Regions from separate parts of the Azospirillum sp. B510 genome, predicted to be linked through region 1. Evidence: riboswitches for the same ligand, from Rfam matches in the RefSeq annotation. Region 1 holds a riboswitch; each other region holds the start of a gene.
The links. Region 1 has a riboswitch for thiamine pyrophosphate ahead of thiC (phosphomethylpyrimidine synthase ThiC). Riboswitches for the same ligand answer to the same signal wherever they lie in the genome.
Positions count from the first base shown of each region.

Region 1 (7,486 bases):
CGCCCCAGTTCCGGCCACGGCCGAGGCGTCCGACCTCGACTGGATCCTGGCCGGCGACACGGCTCCCGAAGCCGAGGATGTCCCGGTGCCGGTGCCTGCCGCCGAACCGCCGGTGACCGCCCCGGCTCCGGCCGAAGCGGCCAAGGCTCCGGCCAGGAAGGCGTCGCGCAAGCGCAAGGCCGCCGCCGAGGCTCCGGCCGAAGCGGCGCCGGCCGCTGCCGCGCCGGTCGCCACCCCGGTGGTTGCCCCGGTGGTTGCCGAGGCCCCCGCCAGGGGCCGTAAGCGCAAGGCCGCCGTCGCTCCGGTCGAGGCTCCGGTGGAGGCCGCTCCGGCCCCCGTCACCGAGGCCGCGCCGGCCAAGAAGGCGTCGCGCAAGCGCAAGGCCGCCGCGGAGGCCCCGGCCGAGGCCGCGCCGGTCGCCACCCCGGTGATTGCCCCGGTGGTTGCCGAGGCCCCCGCCAGGGGTCGCAAGCGCAAGGTCGCCGCCGCTCCGGTCGAGGCTCCGGTGGAAGCAGCTCCGGCCCCCGCCGCCGAGGCCACTCCGGCCAGGAAGGCGTCGCGCAAGCGCAAGGCCGCCGCCGAGGCCCCGGCCGAAGCAGCGCCGGTCGCGGCTCCGGTGGTTGCCGAGGCGCCCGCCCCGGCCAGCGAGCCCGACGCCGCACCGGCAGAGACCGAGGCTGACGCCAAGCCGCGCCGCGGCTGGTGGAAGCGGTAAGCCGAACGGCCCACCGGACGCTGTGAAACGGGAAAAGGCGCCGAAAAGGCGCCTTTTCCTTTTCCCGGACGTCATCATCCCGCCACAGGACAGGTCGGACCATGAGCAAGGCCTTCACCCGCGAGAACGACACGCCGGACGACGACGATCTCGACGATCCGGCACCGCTGCCCCAAGGCTTCAAGAACTACATGACCCCGCCGGGCTTCCAGCGCATGCAGGAGGAACTGCGCCATCTGCTGCGGGTGGAGCGGCCGAAGGTGGTGGAGGTGGTGTCCTGGGCCGCCGGCAATGGCGACCGCTCTGAGAATGGCGACTATCTCTACGGCAAGAAACGCCTGCGCGAGATCGACCGCCGCATCCGTTTCCTGAACAAGCGGCTGGAATCGGCGGTGGTGGTCAATCCGCAGGACCAGAAGAACCGCGAACAGGTCTTCTTCGGCGCCACCGTCACCTATGCCCGCGAGGACGGATCCGAGAACACCGTCACCATCGTCGGCGCCGACGAGGTCGATCCCGACCGCGGCCATGTCAGCTGGATCTCCCCCATCGCCCGCGCATTGCTGAAGGCGCGGGAGGGCGACATGGTCGACGTGCGCACACCGGCGGGGATGGAACAGGTCGAGGTGCTGGAGATCCGGTACGCGGGGTGAGTTGGGGGCGTTGATGCCCCCTCCCCATCCCTCCCCCTCTTCGAGAGGGAGGGGCAGCAACGCCAGGACCTCACTCCGCCGCCGGCTGGTAGATCTCCCCGCCCGATTCGCGGAATTTCTGCGACATCTCGGCCATGCCGGACTCCGCGGCGTCGCGGATCTCCTGCGTGATCTTCATCGAACAGAATTTCGGCCCGCACATCGAACAGAAATGCGCGGTCTTGGCGCCCTCCGCCGGCAGGGTCTCGTCATGGTAGGCCATCGCCGTGTCGGGATCGAGCGACAGGGCGAACTGGTCGCGCCAGCGGAAGGAGAAGCGGGCGCGCGACATGGCGTCGTCACGCAGCCGGGCCGCCGGATGGCCCTTGGCGAGGTCGGCGGCATGGGCGGCGATCTTGTAGGCGATGACGCCGGCCTTGACGTCGTCGCGGTCGGGCAGACCCAGATGCTCCTTCGGCGTGACGTAGCAGAGCATCGCCGTACCGAACCAGCCGATCATCGCCGCGCCGATGGCGCTGGTGATGTGGTCGTAACCCGGCGCGATGTCGGTCACCAACGGCCCCAGCGTGTAGAAGGGCGCCTCGCCGCACAGCGCCAGCTGCTTCTCGACATTGTGCTTGATCTTGTGCATCGGCACATGGCCCGGCCCCTCGATCATCACCTGGACGTCGCGCGCCCAGGCGATCCTGGTCAGCTCGCCCAGGGTTTCCAGCTCGGCGAACTGGGCGGCGTCGTTGGCGTCGGCCTGGCTGCCCGGCCGCAGGCCGTCGCCCATCGACAGCGCCACGTCATAGGCGCGGCAGATTTCGACGATGTCGGCGAAATGGTCGTAGAGGAAATTCTCGCGGTGATGCGCCAGGCACCATTTGGCGATGATCGAGCCGCCGCGCGAGACGATGCCGGTCACCCGCTTGGCGGTCAGCGGGATATGGGCCAGCCGCAGCCCGGCATGGATGGTGAAGTAATCGACGCCCTGCTCCGCCTGTTCGATCAGCGTGTCGCGGAACAGCTCCCAGGTCAGGTCCTCGGCCTTGCCCTTCACCTTCTCCAGCGCCTGATAGATCGGCACCGTGCCGATCGGAACCGGGGAGTTGCGCAGGATCCATTCGCGGGTCTGGTGGATGTCGGCGCCGGTGGACAGGTCCATCACGGTGTCCGCACCCCAGCGGATCGACCACACCATCTTCTCCACCTCCTCCTCGATCGAGGAGGTCACGGCGGAGTTGCCGATGTTGGCGTTGATCTTGGTCAGGAAATTGCGGCCGATGATCATCGGCTCCGACTCGGGATGGTTGATGTTGGACGGGATGATCGCCCGCCCGCGCGCCACCTCGTCGCGAACGAATTCCGGGGTGATGAAGTCGGGGATCTCGGCGCCGAAATCCTCGCCGTCGCGGGCCGCTTCCAAGGCGGCGGCGCGGCCGAGATTCTCGCGGACGGCGATATATTCCATCTCGGCGGTGACGATGCCGGCGCGGGCATAGGCCATCTGGGTCACCGCCCCGCCACCCTTGGCGCGCAGCACGCCGCCGTCGGTGGTCTCGACATCGCCGCGCGCCAGGATCCAGTCGCGGCGATGCTTGGCCAGACCGGCGCGCACGTCGATGGCGACCGTCTCGTCGGTGTAGGGGCCTGACGCGTCATAAACGGTCAGCGGCGGCTCGCCGCCCGACAGCGCGATCTCACGCAGGGCGACGCGCAGGTCGGGAAAGCGCGTGCCCGGCACATGGATTTTCCGCGACGACGGCAGCGGGCCGGTCGAGATGCGGATGGCGTTCTCGTTGAAGTCCTTGGGCATTGGGTTTCTCCGTCGGAGTTGGGCGGACAAACCCGGGACTGCGGACGGAGGTGCGGTATCATCGTGCGGGCCGATTCCCTGTCATGGGTCCCCGGACTGGCGGGGTTTGCTCGGCCGGACGGGGCGGAAATCGGCCCGTCACGAGGTCCCTCCCTTCGCCGGTATGACCCGGATCAGGTTCAAAGGGTCACCACGCTGCCGATGGCGCTTCGCGCCGTTTGGCCGTTGGTATCTCAGCCCCCTGTCGGGACCCCCCTGGAATGCGCCCATCCTGCCGCCGGCGGACGGTCGTGTCAAAAGGAAAGCGCGGCGGACGATCCGCCGGCCACATTGTGGAAATACGCTACATCCAGCGCTTCAGCCGCACATAGATCACCGGCAGCAGCGCCGACAGCAGCACCAGCCCCAGGGCGCCGGGATAGCCGAAGGGCGATTCATGCCCCGGCATGTCGGTGAAATTCATGCCGCCGATGCTGGTCACCAGGATCGGCGGATAGAGCAGGACGGTGAGGACCGAGACGATCTTGACGATCTCGTTCTGCTCGACATTGATCTGGCCGAGTGCCGTGTCCAGCGCCAGGGCGACCTTGCCGGACAGGAAACGGGCATACTGGTCCAACCCCCGCAGATCCTGCAACGTGGTCTTGGCCCAGCGCCGCGCCGCCTTGCCGGAATGCCAGCCATCGCCGCGCGCCAGGAAATCGGTCATGCGGGTCAGGCTGGCCAGACTGACCCGCGCCTTGCCGATCAGATGCCCGGCATGACCGATGCGTTTCAACGTCTGGGCGTCATCCAGCGTCTCGCCGCGCGACCGCAGCTTGCGCCCGCGGAAGAAGCGCCGGTTCAGCGCGTCCAGCTCCACCCCGGTCCGCCGCAGCACGACGGAGGTGCGGTCGATCATCCCATCCACCAGCGCCGCCAGCACCAGCTCGCCGCGGGAGGCCGCCACCCGGCCGTGGATGGCGCGGCGGCGGAAGGCCAGCAAGGGCTGGGGATCGATGTCGTGGATGGTCACCAACCGCCGCCCGGCCAGAACGAAGCTGACGGTGGCGATGCGCGGTTCGTCGGTGTCGGCCCAGACAAGCGCGGTGACGGTCATGGTCAGCACCCCGCCGGCGATGCGCAGCCGGCTCGATTCCTCGATCTCCGCCATCTGCTCGCGGGTCGGCAGGCCGGTGCCGATCAGCGCCTCCACCCGCGACAGCTCGTCGGGCGTCGGGTTGATCAGGTCGAGCCAGACCGTGCTGTCGGGCAGCGGCGCCGCGTCCTCCGCGGCCCCCCTCGCCCAACGCAACAGGCCGCCGTCATTGACGAAGACATGCAGCAAGGCGGTGCTCCTTGCGTAGGTAACCCGCCCCTCTCCCGCCCCGGGAGAGGGGCAATTTACGTCAGCCGGCCACCGCGCTTCGGCTTCTCGGGCGCGGCCTTCTCCCCGTCGAGATCCAGCGTCGCCCCCTCGGCCTTCAGCGCCTGCTCAAGCTTGCGGCGGAAAGCGCCGCCATCCCGCTTGGCGTCGAGGAAATGGCCGACCGCCTCCTTCGCCGCGTCGCTGTCATAGGGGACCTTGCCCAACGCCGCCAGCTTGGCGCGCTCCACCAGCTTCGGGTCCATCCGCTCGCGGATGGCCTGCATCTGGCGGAGCAGCTCCTTGCGCAGGTCGGTCATCTGGTCCCCCCAGCAGTCCCCGTCGACGGATCAGGCCTTGCCGATCAGCGTGCCGGCGCCGCCCTCGGTGAAGATCTCCAGCAGCAGCGCATGCGGCACGCGGCCATCGAGGATGACCGCGGCCTCGACGCCCTGCTCCACCGCGCCGATGCAGGTCTCGATCTTCGGGATCATGCCGCCGGACGCGGTGCCGTCGGCGATGGCCCTCTGGGCATCCTCCAGCGACATCCTCTCGATCAGCTTCTTTTCCTTGTCGAGCACGCCGGCGACGTCGGTCAGCAGGAAGAAGCGCGCTGCCTTCACCGCCGCCGCGACCGCACCGGCCGCCGTATCGGCGTTGATGTTGTAGGTGTCGCCCTTCACGTCGAAGCCGACCGGCGCGATCACCGGGATGATGTCCGACTGGGCCATCGCATGCAGGATCTGCGGATTGACCTTGTAGGGTTCGCCGACGAAGCCGAGATCCAGCACCTTCTCGATGTTGCTGTCAGGGTCGCGCTGCACGCGCTCCAGCCGGCGGGCGGTGATCAGGTTGCTGTCCTTGCCCGACAGGCCGACGGCGCGGCCGCCGGCGCTGTTGATGGCGGCGACGATCTGCTTGTTGATGGAGCCGGCCAGCACCATCTCGACCACCTCGACCGTCTCCTTGTCGGTGACGCGCAGGCCGTCGATGAAGCTGGACTTGATCTTCAGCCGCTCCAGCATCTGGCCGATCTGCGGGCCGCCGCCATGGACGACCACCGGGTTGATGCCGACCTGCTTCAGCAGGACGATATCGCGCGCGAACAGCTCCGCCAGGCTGGCATCGCCCATGGCATGCCCGCCATACTTGATGACGAAGGTGCTCCCGGCATAACGGCGCATGTAGGGCAGCGCTTCGGACAGGGTGCGGGCCTTGGCGAGCCACTCGTCACGGGAGGGAGTCTGCACGGGAGGATGCCCTTTGTCGGGTTGGACTGTCGGGCTTCTTTAACGGAAAGGCCGGGCGGTTGCCTAGGGGTGAATTTAACGGTCACACACCCCGCGACCGGGCGCCGGAGACAGCGGCGGCGACCGGACGGCGCCAGCCGGCCAGCCGGGTCATCGGCTGGGTCAGGGCGGTGACCGCCACCGCCATCAGAACCATCGCCGAGAAGCAGGACGCGGACAGCACCCCCGCCTCCAGCAGCACGGTCAGCACGATCACCTCCATCAGCCCCTTGCAGGGCATCAGCGTGCCGAGCCTGAGCGCATCCCGCCAGCTTTCCCCGGTCAGGCGGGCGGGCAGCGCGGTGCCCGCCATCTTGCCGGCCAGGGTGGCGAGGCTGGCAAGCGCCAAGACCGTCCATTGCGCCGGATCGTCCAGCGTCAAGGTCACCTTCAAACCGGTCAGCGTGAAGAAGAAGGGCAGCAGGATCAGGGTGGAGAAATGTTCCAGCCGGTCGAGGATCGCGGCGGCATGGCGGCGCGGCATGGCACTGCCGGCGACGAAGGCACCCAGGATGTAATGCAGCCCGATCAGTTCGGTCACCGCGGCCGACGCCAGCAGCGCGGCACAGGTCACCACCACCGCGGTATCACCCATCCGCCCGTCCGGCACCACCCGCTCCAGCAATCGGTCGAGCAACGGGCGCACCGCCAGGACCATCACCCCGACATAGACAAAGCCGAACACCCCCACCCAGGCGACCGTCCAGCGATCACCGCCGTCCGCGGTCGACCAGGCGAGAACGGCGGCGATCAGCAACCACAACAGCGCATCATTCACTGCGGCACAGCCGAGCGCCAGCCGCCCCACCCGCTCGCCCAGCAAATCCATCTCGCGCAGGATGGCGCCCAGCACCGGCAAGGCGGTAACGCCGACGCAGATGCCGAAACCGGCGGCGAACAGGCCGGGGGTGGCACGCGGACCGGTCATGGCGGGAAAAGCCCCGGCCAGCCACCAGCCCAGACCCACCCCCAACAGGGTCGGCACCAGCATGCTGGACAGCGCCACGGTGGCGAACGCCCCGCCACGACCGCGGAACTCGGCGGGATCGAGATGCAGGCCGGTCAGGAAGGCGAAGAACAGCACGGCCATCAGCGCCAGCCCGGACAGTGGCGCCAGGGCCGCCGGCGCGAACAGCACCCCCCACAGGTCCGGCACCAGCCGGCCGAGCAGCGACGGGCCGAGCGCCACCCCGAACAGGATCTGGATCACCACCATCGGCGCGATGTGGCGCCCGCCGCCGAGCCGCCACAGGAAGAACGGCCCGGCGATCAGCAGCAGAGACTGGATCAGAAACAGCAGCGCGGGAGAAAGGCCGCCCATCGCCGCTTCGCCCTATTCCGCGACGAGGGCGAGCGACGCGAGACTGGCGCGAAGCTCCGCGATGCCAAGGCCCTTTTCGGAGCTGGTCACATGAATGTCGGGGAAGGCAGCTGGATGCTTCTTCAACCCGAGTTCGGTGGCGCGCCGCACCTTGTCCAAATCGGCCTCCTTCACCTTGTCCGCCTTGGTAAGCACAACGACATAAGGCACCGCCGTGCGGTCGAGCATCTCCATGATCTCATGATCATTGGGTTTAAGTCCATGGCGGGAATCAATCAGAACCAGCGCCCGGCGCAGGGTTACTCGCCCGCGTAGGAAGCGGCGGACCATGTCGTTCCACGCCTCCACCTTCTCCTTCGATTCCT
Region 1 covers NC_013854.1:599,107-606,592, reverse strand. The annotation lists gene AZL_RS02800 (Rne/Rng family ribonuclease) at 1-715, shown strand, start outside; gene greB (transcription elongation factor GreB) at 817-1,368, shown strand; gene thiC (phosphomethylpyrimidine synthase ThiC) at 1,439-3,166, opposite strand; TPP riboswitch at 3,300-3,433, opposite strand; gene AZL_RS02785 (CorA family divalent cation transporter) at 3,510-4,493, opposite strand; gene AZL_RS02780 (hypothetical protein) at 4,550-4,831, opposite strand; gene argB (acetylglutamate kinase) at 4,862-5,761, opposite strand; gene AZL_RS02770 (cation:proton antiporter) at 5,844-7,121, opposite strand; gene yihA (ribosome biogenesis GTP-binding protein YihA/YsxC) at 7,134-7,486, opposite strand, start outside.

Region 2 (7,486 bases), on a different replicon from region 1:
GCGGCGGTGACGTCCCGCCCGCCCAGCGATACCCGCCCGGCATCGGGCCGCTCCAACCCCGACAGCAGGTTGATGACCGTGGATTTGCCCGACCCGTTCGGACCGATCAGTCCGGTGATGGTGCCGGGGCGCAACTCCAGCGACACGCCGTCCACCGCGCGCACGCCGCCGAAGGACTTCCGCAAACCCTCCACCGTCATCCCGTTCGGATGGGCGGAGGGCGGCGGCTCCCTCGCCTCGACCGGCAAGCGGGACTGGCGGCCGCAAAGGCGGACGGCGATCCGATCGAGCAGGCCGGTCAGGCCGTCCGGCGCCAGCACCACGGTCGCCAGCAGGGCGGCGCCATAGACGACGAGATAGCCGCGCTCCAGGAAGCGGAACCATTCCGGCAGATGCAGCAGCAGGACCGCCCCCAGCACCGCCCCGGCCATCCGTCCGCGCCCGCCGACGATGGCGATCGTGAGGATGGAGATCATCACCGGGAACTCCAGCACCTCCGGCGAGACGACGCGCTGGGTGTGGACGGCCAGCGCGCCGGCCGCGCCACCGAACAGAGCGCTGACGCCGAAGGCGGCGAGCCGCAGCCGCCCGACATCCAGCCCCAGCGTTCCCGCCGCCAGCGGGTCGTCGCGCAGCATGGTCAGCGCGCGGCCGAACCGCCCGCGCGACAGCCGCCAGCCGATCAGCCCGCCCAGCGCCACCAGCCCCCAGACCAGCCCCGCCATCGGCAGCCCGCGCGGCACCGCCCAGCCGAACAGCACCGCCGCCGGCACCCCGGCGAGCCCGTTCGAACCGCCGGTAAGCTCCGGCAAATTCACCGCCAGCAGATGCAGCACCTGCGCGATCCCCAGCGTCGCCAGCGCGAAATAGTGCGACTCCAGCCGCAGCACCGCCAGCCCGACCGGCAGGGCCAGCAGCAGCGGGACCAGCAGCGACAGCGGAAAGGTCGCCTCGAAGCCGAGGCCGTAGCGGCTGCCAAGGATGCCCGTCACATAGGCGCCGACGCCGAAGAAGGCGCCCTGCGCCAGCGACAGCGCACCGCCGAGACCGAAGACGATTTGGAAACCGAAGGCCGCCAGCGCATAGACGCCGGCGACAGTCAGGACACGCAGCCCATAGGGGGAGGCGAAGGCGAGCGCATAGACCAGCAGGGCGAGCGCGCCGGCAAGGAACGCGGCACTTTCCAGCGGGAAGCGCCTCTCAGCCACGGCGGCGCACCGCTTCGCCGAACAGCCCTTGCGGGCGCAGCACCAGGATCGCCAACAGCGTCAGGTACAGGGCCCCCAGCGCCGCCGGATAGGAGAGCACCGACGACACCCCGACCTCGAACAGCGCGATCAGCAGCGCCCCCACCACCGCCCCCGGCACGGAGCCCCAGCCCCCCACCGTCACCGCGATGTAGGCCTTCAGGATCAGGTCGCCGCCGGATGCCGGCGTGACGAAATAGCGGTTGGCCAGCAGCAGCCCGGCGGCTCCGGCGCAGGCGGCGCCGATGGCGAAGGTCAGCAAGATCATGGCAGTGACCGGCACGCCGCAGGCCCGCGCCATTTCCGGGTCCTGCGCCGTGGCGCGCAGCCGGCGGCCGAGCTGGGTGCGGGCGAACACCCATTGCTGGCTCCCGATCAGCACGGCCGCCACCGCGACGATGGCGAGCGACTGCTCGGAAACCGCCAGCCCGGCGAAGGACAGCGTGCCGTCGCCGAACAGCGGCGGCGCCGCGCGCGGCTCCGGCCCGAACAGGATGGCGGCGCCATTCTGCAGGATAATGCCGACGGCGATGGTGCTGATGAAGACCGACGCCGGCGGGCGGCGGCGCAAGGGCAGATAGGCCGCCAGCGCCAGCAGCAGCCCGAGCGCCGCCATCAGCGCCAGCACCACCGGCAGCAGGACGATGCCCGGCAGCGGAATCAGCGGCGCCAGCGCCACCGCCAGCAGCCCGCCGGCCATGACGAGGTCGCCCTGGGTGAAATTCACCGCCGAGGTGGCGTTCAGCACCAGCACGAAGCCCAGCGCCACCAGGGCGTAGGCCGCTCCCAGCGCCACCCCGTTGACCAGCAGTTGAAGCGCCGCCATCCGCTCACTTCGCCGCAAGCGCCGGGTCGTCGTACCGCTTCACCACCGCCGGCACGCGGCTGGTCCCGTCATAGCAGACGATGACGGCGGAATGGGCCATGTTGCCCTTGCCGTCGGACTTGTAGGTCATGGCGAGACCCTTGAAGGTCTCGGCCGACAGCGCCTTGCGGATCGCGTCGGGGGTCCGGGCGCCGGCCTTCACCGCCTCCAGCGCCATGGTCATGCCGTCATACTGGCCGAGCGCGAAGGCGTCCGGCTCCTTGCCGAAGGCGGCGCGGTAGGCGTCGGTGAAGGCCCTGACCTCCGGGCTGTCACCGGAGATGGGCGAGGCCGCGGTCTCGGCACAGACGCCCTTCAGCTCCGCCGGCTCCAGCAGGGCGGCGGTGCTCGGCTGATGCATGGCGGAGCCGGCGACGATCGGCAGGGTAACGCCGCTGGACGCCGCCTGCCGCAGCAGAAGGGCGGTCGGCGCGGAATGGAGGTGCAGCACCAGAACGTCGGGATTGGCGGCCAGCGCCTTGGTCAGCACCGGCAGCAGATCCTTGGCCGCCGGGTCCACCCCCTCCTCGAAGACGGGCGTGACGTCCAGCGCCTTGAAGGCGGCGTCGAGATGGGTCTTGCCGCTCTGGCCATAGGCGGTGGTCTGGTAGATGATCGCCGGCCGCCGCTTGCCCAACTCCTCCACCACATAGCGGGCATGGGCGGCCTTGGTCACCGCGTCGCCGGGGAAGAAGCGGAAGACCCAGGGATTGCCCTGCTCGGTGATCGAGGCGGTGCCCGACACGGTGATCAGCGGCAGCTTCAGGTCGTGGGCCAGCGGCAGCATCGCCAGCATCTGGGTGCCGAGCATGCTGGCGGCGACCGCGCCAATCGTACCGCCGCCGGCCGCGCGCTCCAGCGCGGTCACCGCCGCCTCGGGCGAGGTGCCGGTGTCGACGACCTCCGACGCGATGGCGATTCCGGCCGGCGTCTGCCTCAGCGCCAGGACGGCGCCGTTGCGCTGGCTGGTGCCCTCCAGCGACAGGAAACCGGTCAACGGCACCAGCACCGGGAAGGACAGCGCGTCATCGGCGCGGGCCGTGGATGACAGGCCGGACGACAGGCAGGACGATGCGGCCAGCAGGCCGATCAGAAGGGGAAGCGCGCGCCGCATGACCGAAACTCCTCAACTCGCGCCGGCAGCGGGTGCGACGCGGAGGGGACGGGGCGTTCGCGGCCAATCCGTCGGGTTCCGGTCGGCTCCCTTCGCCGGCATGACCCGGATCAGGTTCGATGGGTGTGTCTCAGCCCGCGCCACCCGCCTTTTTTCCAAAGCGGCCGCACGGGCACCCCAGCCGTGAACAGGCGGCGAGAGTGTCGCCGCCGGCCCCGTCCTGTCAAGAACCCAGCCGGCGGCGCGCCACCATGGTTTCACGATGCAGGATATAGAGCCCGCTGCCGATGATGACCATGGCGCCGGCCAGAACCGGCGCGGTCGGCAAGTCGCCGAACACCATCCAGCCGAACAGGCTGGCCCACACCATGCCGGTATATTCGAACGGCGCCACCACCGCCGGCGGCGCGCGGCGGAAGGCCTGGGTCAGCAGCACCTGCGCCAGGGCGCCCAACGCCCCCACCAGCGCCATCAGCCCCAGCCCGGCGGCGGTCGGCGTGGTCCAGACCGGCACGGCCAGCGCGCCGCTGACCACCGTCGTCGTCAGCAACAGATAGAGCACGATGGAGGCGCTGGTCTCCGTCCGCGACAGGCCGCGCACCGCCAGCGCCGCCAGGGCGTAGAACAGGGCGGCGGTCAGCCCGACCAGAACCGGGACCAGCGGCGCCCCGGCCGACGGCTGCGCCATCACCACCACGCCGCCGAAGCCGACCACCACGGCGGCCCAGCGGCGCCAGCCCACCGGCTCCCCCAGCAACGGGGCCGACAGCGCGGTGATGAACAATGGCCCGGCGAAGCTCAGCACATAGACGTCGGCCAGCGGCAGCTCGCGGAAGGCATAGAAGAAGCAGCCCATGGAGATCAGGCCGGCGAAGGCCCGCCAGACATGGCCCAGGGGCCGCCGGGTCCGCATCGCCGCGAAGCCGCCGCCCCAGGCCAGCGTGTAGCCCCCCACCAGCAGGAAGGCGACCAGCGACCGCACGAACATCAGCTGCGGCACCGGATAGCCGGCGGTCAGGACCTTGATGAGCGTGTCCATCGCCGCGAACAGCACGATCGCCACCAGGAAGCAGCCGACGGCATAGGGAACCGAATCGGCCTTGGCAGGCAGAAGATCGGCGGTTTCGGCGTTGGCGGTCATTTCGGTTCGGAATGGCAATGGCTAGGGTTGCCCACATTATGGGCAAACCCGTCCGCATCCCAATGCCGCAACCGCAGGTCTGGTAGGCGTGGGGTTTTGGACGTGTCGGCTTCGATTGCCCCCACCCCAGCCCTCCCCCGCCCAGCGGGGGAGGTTGGGAGGGAGCAATCGAAGCCTCCACCTCACCGCGTCAGCACCATCACCAGCCGCTCGACCGGCGTGTCGTTGACCAGATGCGAGTCGACGATCTCGTCGATGTCCTCCGGCGTTTCCGGGCGGTACCAGATGCCTTCCGGATAGACCACCATCAGCGGCCCGGCGGAACAGAAGCCGAGGCATCCCGTCATCGCCATGCCGATGTCAGTCAACCCCTGGCCCTGGATTTTCTGATCGAGCCGCTGCCAAAGCGGATGCGCGCCCTTGGCGGCGCAACTGCCGCGCGGATGGCCGGGCGGGCGCTGCTGGGCACAACAGAAGACATGGTGGCGGAAGGTCTGCGGAATGTCGAGCGGCATCGGGCTTGCTCCATAGCCATAAAATTACTATGGGTAAGAAGCATGCCAGAATGCTGCGTCGCAGCAAGGCTTTTCGCGACGCCTCCAGCTCGCGGCGCCCGCCAACTTTACAAAGCGATGAAATGCTTGGTCGGCCGGGCTTTGCCGGTTAAGAATCCCCGGCAAGGGCAATCCAGGAGACGCCGGTGCTGCTGAGCGGGTCGGGAAAAGGACAGCCGGGCGCCGTGCCGGGCTGGGTCGGGTATGCGCTGTTGCCGGTTCTCAACCTCGTCGCGGCCTTCGTGCTGTCCGGGCTGGTGATCCTGGTGATCGGCGAGAATCCGGTGGACGTGCTGTCACTGCTGCTGTCGGAGGCCCTGGGCTATCCGGAAGCCATCGGCTATACCCTCTATTACACCACCGACTTCATCTTCACCGGGCTGGCCGTCGCCATCGCCTTTCATTGCGGGCTGTTCAACATCGGCGGCGAGGGGCAGGCCTATCTCGGCGGGCTCGGCGCCGGGCTGGTGGCGCTGGCGCTGACCGGCTGGCCCTGGCCGGTGGTGGCGGTGCTGGCGGTGCTGGCCTCGGCGCTGTTCGGCGCCGCCTGGGCCTTCATCCCGGCCTGGCTCCAGGCCAAGCGCGGCAGCCACATCGTCATCACGACGATCATGTTCAACTTCATCGCCGCCTCGATCATGACCTGGCTGCTGGTGGACGTGCTGATCCGCCCCGGCAGCCAGTCGCCGGAGACCCGCGAGTTCGATCCCGGCGTCTGGCTGCCGTCGATGGACCGGGCGCTGGGCTGGTTCGGAATCACCATCCCGGCCTCGCCGCTGAACCTGTCCTTCCTGTGGGCGCTGGCCTGCTGCCTGCTGTTCCATGTCTTCCTGCGCCGGACCCGCTGGGGCTACGAGCTGCGCACCGTCGGCCGCAACGAGCGGGCGGCGGTCTATGCCGGCATCTCGCCGTCGCGAAACATCATCATCGCCATGCTGATCTCCGGTGCCTTGGCCGGCTTCGTCGGGGTGAACGAGATCCTGGGCGTCCAGCACCGGGTGATCCTGAACTTCACCGGCGGCGTCGGCTTCGTCGGCATCGCCGTGGCGCTGATGGGGCGCAACCACCCGGTCGGGATCATTCTGGCGGCCCTGCTGTTCGGTGTCCTGGCGCAGGGCGGCGGCCAGCTGTCCTTCGAATATCCCACGATCAACCGCGAGCTGGTGATGGTCATCCAAGGTCTGGTCATCCTGTTCGCCGGCGCCATGGAAAACCTGTTCAAACCGCAGGTGGAGGCGCTGTTCCGCCGCCGCGGCGGCGCCGCCGCGGACGCCACAACCGGGGGAAGGGGCTGAGCCCATGGAGGACGCGCTGCTCCTGGCCCTGCAACTGCTGGGCGCCACCATCCGGGTGGCGACGCCGCTGGTGCTGGCCGCCTTCGCCGGCATGTATTGCGAGCGGGCCGGCGTGGTCGACATCGGGCTGGAGGGCAAGATGCTGGCCGGCGCCTTCTTCTCCGCCGCCGTCGCCTCGGCGACGTTGAACCCCTGGCTCGGGCTGCTGGCCGGCATCGCCGCCGGGGTGGCGCTGGCCATGGTCCATGGCTTCGCCTGCGTCACCCACAACGGCAATCAGGTGGTGTCGGGCATGGCGATCAACATCCTGGTCGCCGGGCTGGCGCCGACGCTGGCCTACGCCTGGTTCCACCAGGGCGGCCAGACCCCGCTCCTGCCCAACCAGGCGCGCATTCCGGCGGTCCAGCTGCCGGGCGTCGAGGCGCTGGCCGGCGTGCCGGTGCTGGGGCCGGTCTATCGTGAACTGTTCGACGCCAACAACATCCTGATCTGGGTGACGCTGGTCCTGGTGATCGCCACCCATTGGGTGCTCTACCGCTCGCGCTTCGGCCTGCGGCTGCGGGCGGTGGGCGAGAATCCGGCGGCGGTCGATACCGCCGGCCTGTCGGTGGCGAAACTGCGCTATCAGGCGCTGCTGGTCACCGGCGTGCTGACCGGCATGGCGGGGTCCTACCTGTCCACCGGCCACGGCGCCGGCTTCGTCCGCGACATGACCGCCGGCAAGGGCTATCTGGCGCTGGCGGCGCTGATCTTCGGCAAATGGCGGCCGGGGCCGACCCTATTCGCCTGCCTGCTGTTCGCCTTCACCGACGCGGTGCAGGTGCGGCTCCAGGGCGTGGTCCTGCCGGGCATCGGCGTCATCCCGGTGCAGTTCATCCAGATGCTGCCCTATGTGCTGACCGTCCTGCTGCTGGCCGGCTTCGTCGGCAAGGCCGTCGCCCCCAAGGCGAGCGGCATCCCCTATGTCAAGGAACGCTGACGCCATGCCCGACACGGCAGAGCTGCCCCAATTGATCGAAGCGGCCCGCGCCGCCCGCGAGAACGCCCACGCCCCCTATTCCAGATTCAAGGTGGGTGCGGCCATCCTCGGCGACTCCGGCCGGATCTTCGCCGGCTGCAATGTGGAGAACGCCGCCTATCCGCAGGGTCAGTGCGCGGAATCGAGCGCCATCGGCGCCATGGTGACCGCCGGCGACCGCCGCATCCGCGCCATCGTCGTGATGGGCGGCGAAGCGGGGACGGAGGAGATCTGCACCCCCTGCGGCGGCTG
Region 2 covers NC_013855.1:514,350-521,835, reverse strand. The annotation lists gene AZL_RS17625 (branched-chain amino acid ABC transporter ATP-binding protein/permease) at 1-1,208, opposite strand, end outside; gene AZL_RS17620 (branched-chain amino acid ABC transporter permease) at 1,201-2,073, opposite strand; gene AZL_RS17615 (ABC transporter substrate-binding protein) at 2,078-3,226, opposite strand; TPP riboswitch at 3,297-3,416, opposite strand; gene AZL_RS17610 (DMT family transporter) at 3,450-4,367, opposite strand; gene AZL_RS17605 ((2Fe-2S) ferredoxin domain-containing protein) at 4,550-4,882, opposite strand; gene AZL_RS17600 (ABC transporter permease) at 5,068-6,216, shown strand; gene AZL_RS17595 (ABC transporter permease) at 6,221-7,195, shown strand; gene cdd (cytidine deaminase) at 7,200-7,486, shown strand, end outside.
Region 2: it holds a riboswitch for thiamine pyrophosphate, as region 1 does, so the genes downstream of both, AZL_RS17615 (ABC transporter substrate-binding protein) here and thiC (phosphomethylpyrimidine synthase ThiC) in region 1, are expected to answer to the same signal.

Region 3 (7,486 bases), 1.1 Mb from region 1:
ATTATGACGAGTACGGCTTCCAGCCCATCGTTGTCTTCGACGGCAACGGCCGCTTTGTCACCGCTGTGCTGCGCCCAGCCAAGCGGCCCAAGGGGACGGAGATCCGGACCTTCCTGCGTCGCCTGCTCCGCGCCATTCGGGCAAACTGGCCCAAGACCGAGATCCTGCTGCGCGCCGACGGCCATTACGCCTGCCCGGAGGTGCTGGACTGGTGCGAGGCGGAGGGGCTCGACTACGTGCTCGGTCTGCCGACCAGCAGCACACTGCGCCGTCACGTCACCACGCTGGAGGCCAGCACCGCGGCGCGCTTCCAGGCCATGCCCGGAGCCGACAAGGTGCGCCGCTTCAAGGAATTCTATGACGGGGCCAGCACCTGGAGCCGGGTCCGCCGCATCGTCGCGCGCGTCGAGGCAGGAGACCAGGGCACCGACAGCCGCTTCATCGTCACCAACCTACGCCACGGCACGGGTCGCTGGCTGTATGCCGGCCTGTATTGCGCGAGGGGACAGGCGGAAAATCATATAAAAGCCTGGAAATCCCACCTTGCCGCAGACCGGACCTCCTGCACCAAGGCGACGGCCAACCAGTTCCGCCTGTTCCTGCACGCCGGGGCGTACTGGCTGCTGTGGAGCCTGCGCTCGCTGATGCCGAAACGCTCCCGCTGGCGCACGGTGCAATTCGACACCTTGCGGCTGCGCTTGGTGAAGACCGCCGCGCGTATCGTGGAGATGAAGACGCAGATCAAGGTGCACCTGCCGACCAGCGCGCCTGATCAGGCGATCATCCACCTCGCCCTCGGCCGCATGCCCCGGCTCATCTGCTGAGCACCGGGGCAGCGTGCCCCAGCCGTCACCCAATCCCCTCCACCACCAACTCCGACACCGTCACGCCGCCGTCAGCGCGGCGGCCGACGACGCGCGCCCATACAGCCCAACGTTGATCATCTCAACGCGGCGACCAGACCGCTCGCCACCCTGGTGAATAAAGGCGGCTAGGTAACGCTCCGCCGGGGCCGATGGCAATGGCGGCAGGGGGTGGGGACGGATTGCCGCGGCGATGACGGGGTTACTTCACCACCACCGCATACTGGTCCAGCGGCGCCACGGTCTTGATCAGCCCGCGCGCCTTCAGGAACTCGGCGAAGCGGGTGTAGCGTTCGCCGTCCAGCGCCGCCGGGCTGTGGGAGAAGCGCGGCAGCGTGTCGGCCCAGGCGCGGCGGTTGAGCTCGTCGTTCAGTTCCGGCCGGTCCTTGACGAAGGCGGCCTGCGCCTCCTCCGGGTGGTTCAGGATGTAGAGAGTCGCCCGCTCCACCGCCGCCAGGAAGCGCTTGAAGCGCGGATCGTTGGCCTTGTCCTTGCGCGCGACCAGGATCAGCTCGTCATAGGGCGGAACCCCTTCCTCCTCCGGGTAGAAGGCGCGGCCGGGATGCTTCTCGATCTCCATCTGGTTCAGCTCGAAATTGCGGAAGGCGCCGACCACCGCGTCGACCTGCCCCGACAGCAGCGACGGCGAGAGGGAGAAATTGACGTTGACCAGCTCGACATCCTTCAGGCCGAGGCCCTGCTTCTCCAGCATGGCGCCCAGCAGGGCGTCCTCGAAACCGGCGATGGAATAGCCGACCTTGCGGCCCTTCAGGTCCTTCAGCGTCTTCACCGGCCCGTCGCGCAGAACGACGACCGAGTTCAGCGGCGTCGACACCAGCGTGCCGATGCGGACCAGCGGCAGTTCCTCCGCCACCTGCAGGATCAGCTGCGGCTGATAGGACACGGCGATGTCGGCGCCGCCGGCGGCGACCAGCTTCGGCGGGTCGTTGGGATCGGCCGGCGCCGTCAGCGTCACGTCCAGCCCGGCATCCTTGAAGAACCCCTTCTCCTGCGCCACCACCAGCGGTGCGTGGTCGGGGTTGACGAACCAGTCCAGCATCACGGACAGCTTGTCCTGGGCCGATGCCGGAAGCGAGGTCATCAGGCTGGCGGCCATCAGGCCGGCGGTGAGCAGGTGCTTCATCGGCAGGTGTCTCATCGGGTGTCTCTCCCCTTCAAGGGTTGGCGTCTTCTGCGGGTTGGGTATCGGGTTGCCAGGGCAGGGCGCGGCGGGCCAGCGCGTCGACGGCGGCATAGAGCGTCACCGCGAACAGCCCCAGTACCAGAACCGCGGCGAACAGGAGGTCGATCTGCATGCGGGCGTTGGCGTGCAGCATCAGATAGCCGAGCCCGGAGGAGGACCCCACCCATTCGCCGATCACCGCGCCGATGGGGGCCACGGCGGCGGCGACCCGCACACCGGACCAGAAGGCGGGCAGGGCGGCGGGCAGGCGGATGTTCCACAGCATGGCGGCTGGCGAGGCGCCCATGGTGCGGGCGAGGTCGAGCCAGCCGGGATCGGTGCGCCGCAGCCCGTCGAACAGGGCGGTCGTCACCGGGAAATAGATGACCAGCACCGCCATGGCGATCTTGGACATCATGCCGTAGCCCAGCCACAGCACCAGCAGCGGCGCCAGCGCGAAGACCGGGATCGCCTGGCTGACCAGCAGCAGCGGCATCAGCCAGCGCCGCGCCGTGCGGAAGCGGGCCAGCAGCAGGGCGCTGACCCCGCCCAGCGTCACCCCGGCCGTCAGACCGATCAGGATCTCGGCCAGCGTGGTCAGGCCATGGGTCCACAGCAGGGGGGCCTGCCGCCGCAGGACGTCCGCCACCGCCAGCGGGCCGGGCAGCAGGTAGCGCGGCAGGCCGGTGGCCCAGACCAGCGCCTGCCAACCGGCGACCAGCACCGCGAGCGTGACCGCCACACGCAGCAGGGCCTTCATTCCGCCAGCCTCCGCAACAGCTCGGCCTGATGGGCGAGCAGGTCGGGATCATCGACGCGGCGCGGCACCGGGCCGGAGGGTTCCAACGCCGGCCCCATGATGGCGGGCCGCCCGGTCATCACATGCAGGCGGTCGCCGATGCGCAGCGCCTCCAGCGGGTCGTGCGTCACCATCAGAACGGTGCGGCCGGCCAGCGTCTCCGCCGCCGTCTCCTGCAAACGCAGCCGGGTGATGGCGTCGAGGGCGGAGAAGGGCTCGTCCATCAGGACCAGCGGCCTGTCCTCCATGAGCGTGCGGGCCAGCGCCACCCGCTGCCGCTGCCCGCCGGACAGGGCGGCCGGGCGGTCGCGCTCCCGCCCCGCCAGCCCGACACGGTCCAGCAGCGCCTTTGCCTGCTCCACCCGCGACGGATCGGGGCGGCGGTGGCGCAGCCGGTCACCCAGCAGGACATTGTCGAGAAGGGTCAGCCAGGGCAGCAGCAGGTCCTGCTGGGCCATGTAGGCGATGCGGCCGGCCAGCGGCTGGCCATCGCCGGTGGCGACCTCGGTCGGCGGCTCTGGTTCGGCCAGCCCGGCGAGAATGCGCAGCAGCGTGGTCTTGCCGACGCCGCTCGGCCCCAGCAGGCAGGTGGTCCGGCCGGCCGGCAGCTCCAGCGTCAGGTCGGAAAACAGCAGCGTGCCGCCATAGGTCAGCCGCGCGCGCCGGATCGTCACCGAGAGCGGCATCATCGTCGGCATCGGGGCGGGCATGGCGAAGTGGCGGAGGATGAACGGGTGGAGATGGAAAGGCTGCGGGTCCGCATCACTGATCCCTACGCCGGCATGAACCGGATCAGGTTCCAGGGGTCGTCCCGCAACGGGACCTCTCAGCCGCCCATCGGCTCCCCCCAGTGAAGGCGGCGACTATAGGCGCGGACGATCCGCGACCGCAAGCATTGCGGGACCGGACTTCCGAAGCGCGGAAGCGGGCCTCCGGGGAAGGCGCTTGACCGCCACGCGGCGGCACCTAGTTTCTGGCGCGAACGAGGGAGTCCAGACCCTGACCACGCCTCTCCGCACCCCGCTGTTCATCGGTGGCGAGATCTATCGCGGCTCGACCTATGGGCCGAAACACCCGCTGGCGATTCCGCGTGTCTCGACCGCCATCGACCTCAGCCGCGCGATGGGCTGGCTGCCGGACGAGATCTATCTCGACACCCATGTCGCGAGCGAACAGGAGTTGGCGCGCTTCCACACCACCGACTACATCGCCGCGCTGAAGCGGGCGGAGGCGGACCAGCGGGTGGACGAGGCGACCGCCGCCCGCCACAATCTGGGAAAGCTGGAGAATCCCATCTTCGCCGAGATGTACCGGCGGCCGGCGCACAGCAGCGGATCGGCCTTGCAGGCGGCGCGCATCCTGGGCGACCGGCCGGCCGGGCTGGTCTATGCCCCGGCGGCCGGCACCCATCATGCGCGGCGCGACCGGGCCAGCGGTTTCTGCTATTTCAACGCGCCGGTTCTGGGCATCCTGGAACTGTTGGACCATGGGCTGGAGCGGGTGCTCTATGTCGATCTCGACGCCCACCACGGCGACGGGGTGGAGTTGGCCTTCGCCGACGATGACCGGGTGCTGACCGTCTCGGTCCATGAGGATGGCCGCTGGCCCTACACCGGCAAGGCGGAGGATCGCGCCGGCGGCATGGCCCGCAACCTGCCGGTGCCGCCCGGCTTCAACGACAGCGAGATGGAGCATGTGATGGCGGCGGCGATCCTGCCGCTGGCCCGCTCCTTCCGTCCCCAGGCGATGGTGATCCAGACCGGAGCCGATGCTCTGGCCGAGGATCCGCTCAGCCGGCTAGAACTGTCCAACCGGGCATTGTGGGATGCGGTGACGGCGTTGCTGCCGCTGGCGCCACGTGTTCTGGTGGTGGGCGGTGGTGGTTACAACCCCTGGTCGGTTGGACGCTGTTGGGCCGGGATCTGGGCGGTGATGAACGGTATCGATCCCGCCGTGACGCCGACGGCGGAGGCCGAGGCGGTGCTGCGCGCCCTGACCTGGAACCGCGCCGCCGGCCGCAACCCGCCGGACCATTGGTTCACCACCCTGGGCGACGAGCGGCGCCCCGGACCGGTGCGCGATGCGGTGAGGCGGGTGGCGGAGATGGCGCTATCCTGAACGGTGCCCGGCCGCGACCGGACCGGAGCTCCAATGAATTGCGGACGGGACTATGACGATTTGTTGACGGAGTCGGATTGTTTGTTGATTCTCGATCGTCGAGAGGGGTGCCACTTCCGTTTCCTTCGGCGGGTCGGATGAAGCGGGCTTGGCGGGAGAATGGGCGGGCGGATGTCGAATACGACGCTGTTCCTGATCGCCGTCGTCATCATCATGCTGGCCGCCATTCCGGTCGCCATGATGCTGAAGGATTTCCTGCCGAACATCGTGGAAAAGAGCAGCGGGCTGGATCAGATCGAAAACCGCGTCTATGTGCTGCATGCCGAGGCGCAGGATCTGCAAAACCGGGTCAACCAGCTTGTTCAGCGCCGCAACAGCCAGTCCAATGATCGCAACCGGCTGGAGAGCGACATCCGCAAGGTTGAGAAGCAAATCCGTGATCTTGCCGAACAGCCGCCGGTGTTCGTTCACGAGGTTGGCGACCCGCAGGCGGGCCTGATGAGGTTCGCCGCCACCGTGACCCAGGAGAAGGCGTCGTCCGCCGCGCGGGCGTCCGGTGAGCGGACCCAGGTGAATCCGATCTGGCGCTGCACCAATGTCGCCGAGATCTGGGCCTCGAGTTTCGATGAGGCCAAGCAGATGTGCGACGTCGCCTTTCCCTTCAAGCTGGGCTTCCAGAAGACCTTCATGCGCGGCGATGCGCGTGGCGGCGGCAAGGGCGCTCCCACGCCACCCGCCACCGCGCGGGCCAGGACGGGGGCCAGGACGGGGGCCATCCCATGATGATCAACTTCATCATCGTCCTGGCCATCGTCGCCATCGGCGCTTGGCTGTGCAATGTGCTGATGACCGTCGAGCAGCGGGTGTCGCTGACACGCCAGCGGGTGCGGGGCGTCCGCAACTCCCAGGACAAGCTGGACAATACCATCCACCGCCTCCATCGGGAGGAGGAGGGGCTTCATGCCGAGATCGAGGCGCTGACCAACGAGATCGTGGAACTGCGCAAGAAGCAGGTCGAGGTCCAGCAGCGCCTGACCGCCGCGCAATCGAAACGGCGCCCGCAGATCCTGATCCTGACCGACAGGCGCAATCCCGGCGACAAGGAATGGCTGGTGACCGTGGTGAACCAGCAGATCGGCGAGATCGACGCCGCCCATCCGCTGGCCGTCGAATGGGCCCGCGGGCGCGATTATCTGGTCTGGGCCGAGTCGGAACGCGAGGCCGCCGAACGGGCCAGCCGCCGCTTCAGCGCGCGGCCGGGTTATCAGGTGAAGTCGGTGGCGGCGGTCAAGGAGGACCTCTATAGCGCCAGTTCGGCGCGCAGCGCGGCCTAGATCGGATCGCGTAAAATCGGAATCGATGTGAAGCGTGAATCCGATCGCCATACGGAGAACTACAGCGTCGTGCGTTTCATATTAAACGCACGACGCTGTAGTCATGAAAAACCCTCCTCCCCCGAAGGGGAGAAGGGCCATTGGGAACAAGCCTTGAGCGGCCAGCCTTGAGCGGCCGGCGGATCCTCAGCGCGTCTTGGCGGCGGCCGGGGTCTGGCGGAAGGCGTCGTGCAGGTAAGGCGACAGCGCCTGACGCATGTTGCGCAGCCATTCATGGATGATGATCAGCGAACGCGAGGCGACCGGCGGGGTCATGCCAAGCTTGACCAGATCCTCGCGGGTCATGGTCGCCACCTGATCGAGACGATGGCCGGTCAGACGCGCCCAGGCTGGAGCGGTGCAGGGCGGCATGGAGATGACCTGCAAGCCTTCGCGCTCGACCATCTCGGCCTTGCGGCGGGCGTACTGGCTGTCCTCCAGCTGGGAGAAGGGACCGGAGAAGCCATTCTCCACCAGGACGCGCTTGGCCTTCGGGGCGATGGTCGCCACGCGTTCCAGCGTCGTCATGCCGGTGGAGAGCGAGGCGAGGTCGACGGTCACCGGAACCATGAAGGTCAGCCGCTCGCCGTCGCCGACATAATAGTCGAAGCCCGACACCTCGGCCCAGTTGAAGAACCACTGGGAGATGTTGCCGCCGAAATCATACAGCCGGCCGCCGCGTTGCAGCTCCGGCCCGATCAGATCCCAGAACTCGTAGAAGCCGTCGCCCGACCCCATCAGGTTCATGAAATCCTGGGTGATGCGGCGGTGTTCGACCATGTCCGGGCCGAACAGACGGGCGAGACGCTCGTTCACCTCGTACTCGACGACCTTCAGTTGCAGGCCTTCCAGCATGGCGGTCGCCATCAGGTGATGGGACAGCAGCGTCTTGCCGACGCCGCCACGGTCATTGAGGACGAAGATCGTGCCCAGCATGCGATCGCCTTTCCAGTGTGCGTTTGTTGAGTCGTCTTGAGTCATTGGGGAGAACGGCGACGGAGACACCGAAGGTCCGGTATCCGGCATGGCCGTCGCGGGCGTATGGGGGGAGGCCGGCCGAGGGGCCGGGCCGGTGATGTCGGAGGTGGGAATGACGGTTTCGCTGCCGGGCCCGGATTCGGTCCTTGAACTGGCCCCGGAATCGGCCGTC
Region 3 covers NC_013854.1:1,723,259-1,730,744, reverse strand. The annotation lists gene AZL_RS07935 (IS1380-like element ISAzs3 family transposase) at 1-824, shown strand, start outside; gene AZL_RS07930 (ABC transporter substrate-binding protein) at 1,066-2,007, opposite strand; gene AZL_RS07925 (ABC transporter permease) at 2,039-2,806, opposite strand; gene AZL_RS07920 (ABC transporter ATP-binding protein) at 2,803-3,534, opposite strand; TPP riboswitch at 3,597-3,703, opposite strand; gene AZL_RS07915 (acetoin utilization protein AcuC) at 3,791-4,963, shown strand; gene AZL_RS07910 (hypothetical protein) at 5,135-5,746, shown strand; gene AZL_RS07905 (hypothetical protein) at 5,743-6,297, shown strand; gene AZL_RS07900 (hypothetical protein) at 6,484-7,486, opposite strand, start outside.
Region 3: it holds a riboswitch for thiamine pyrophosphate, as region 1 does, so the genes downstream of both, AZL_RS07920 (ABC transporter ATP-binding protein) here and thiC (phosphomethylpyrimidine synthase ThiC) in region 1, are expected to answer to the same signal.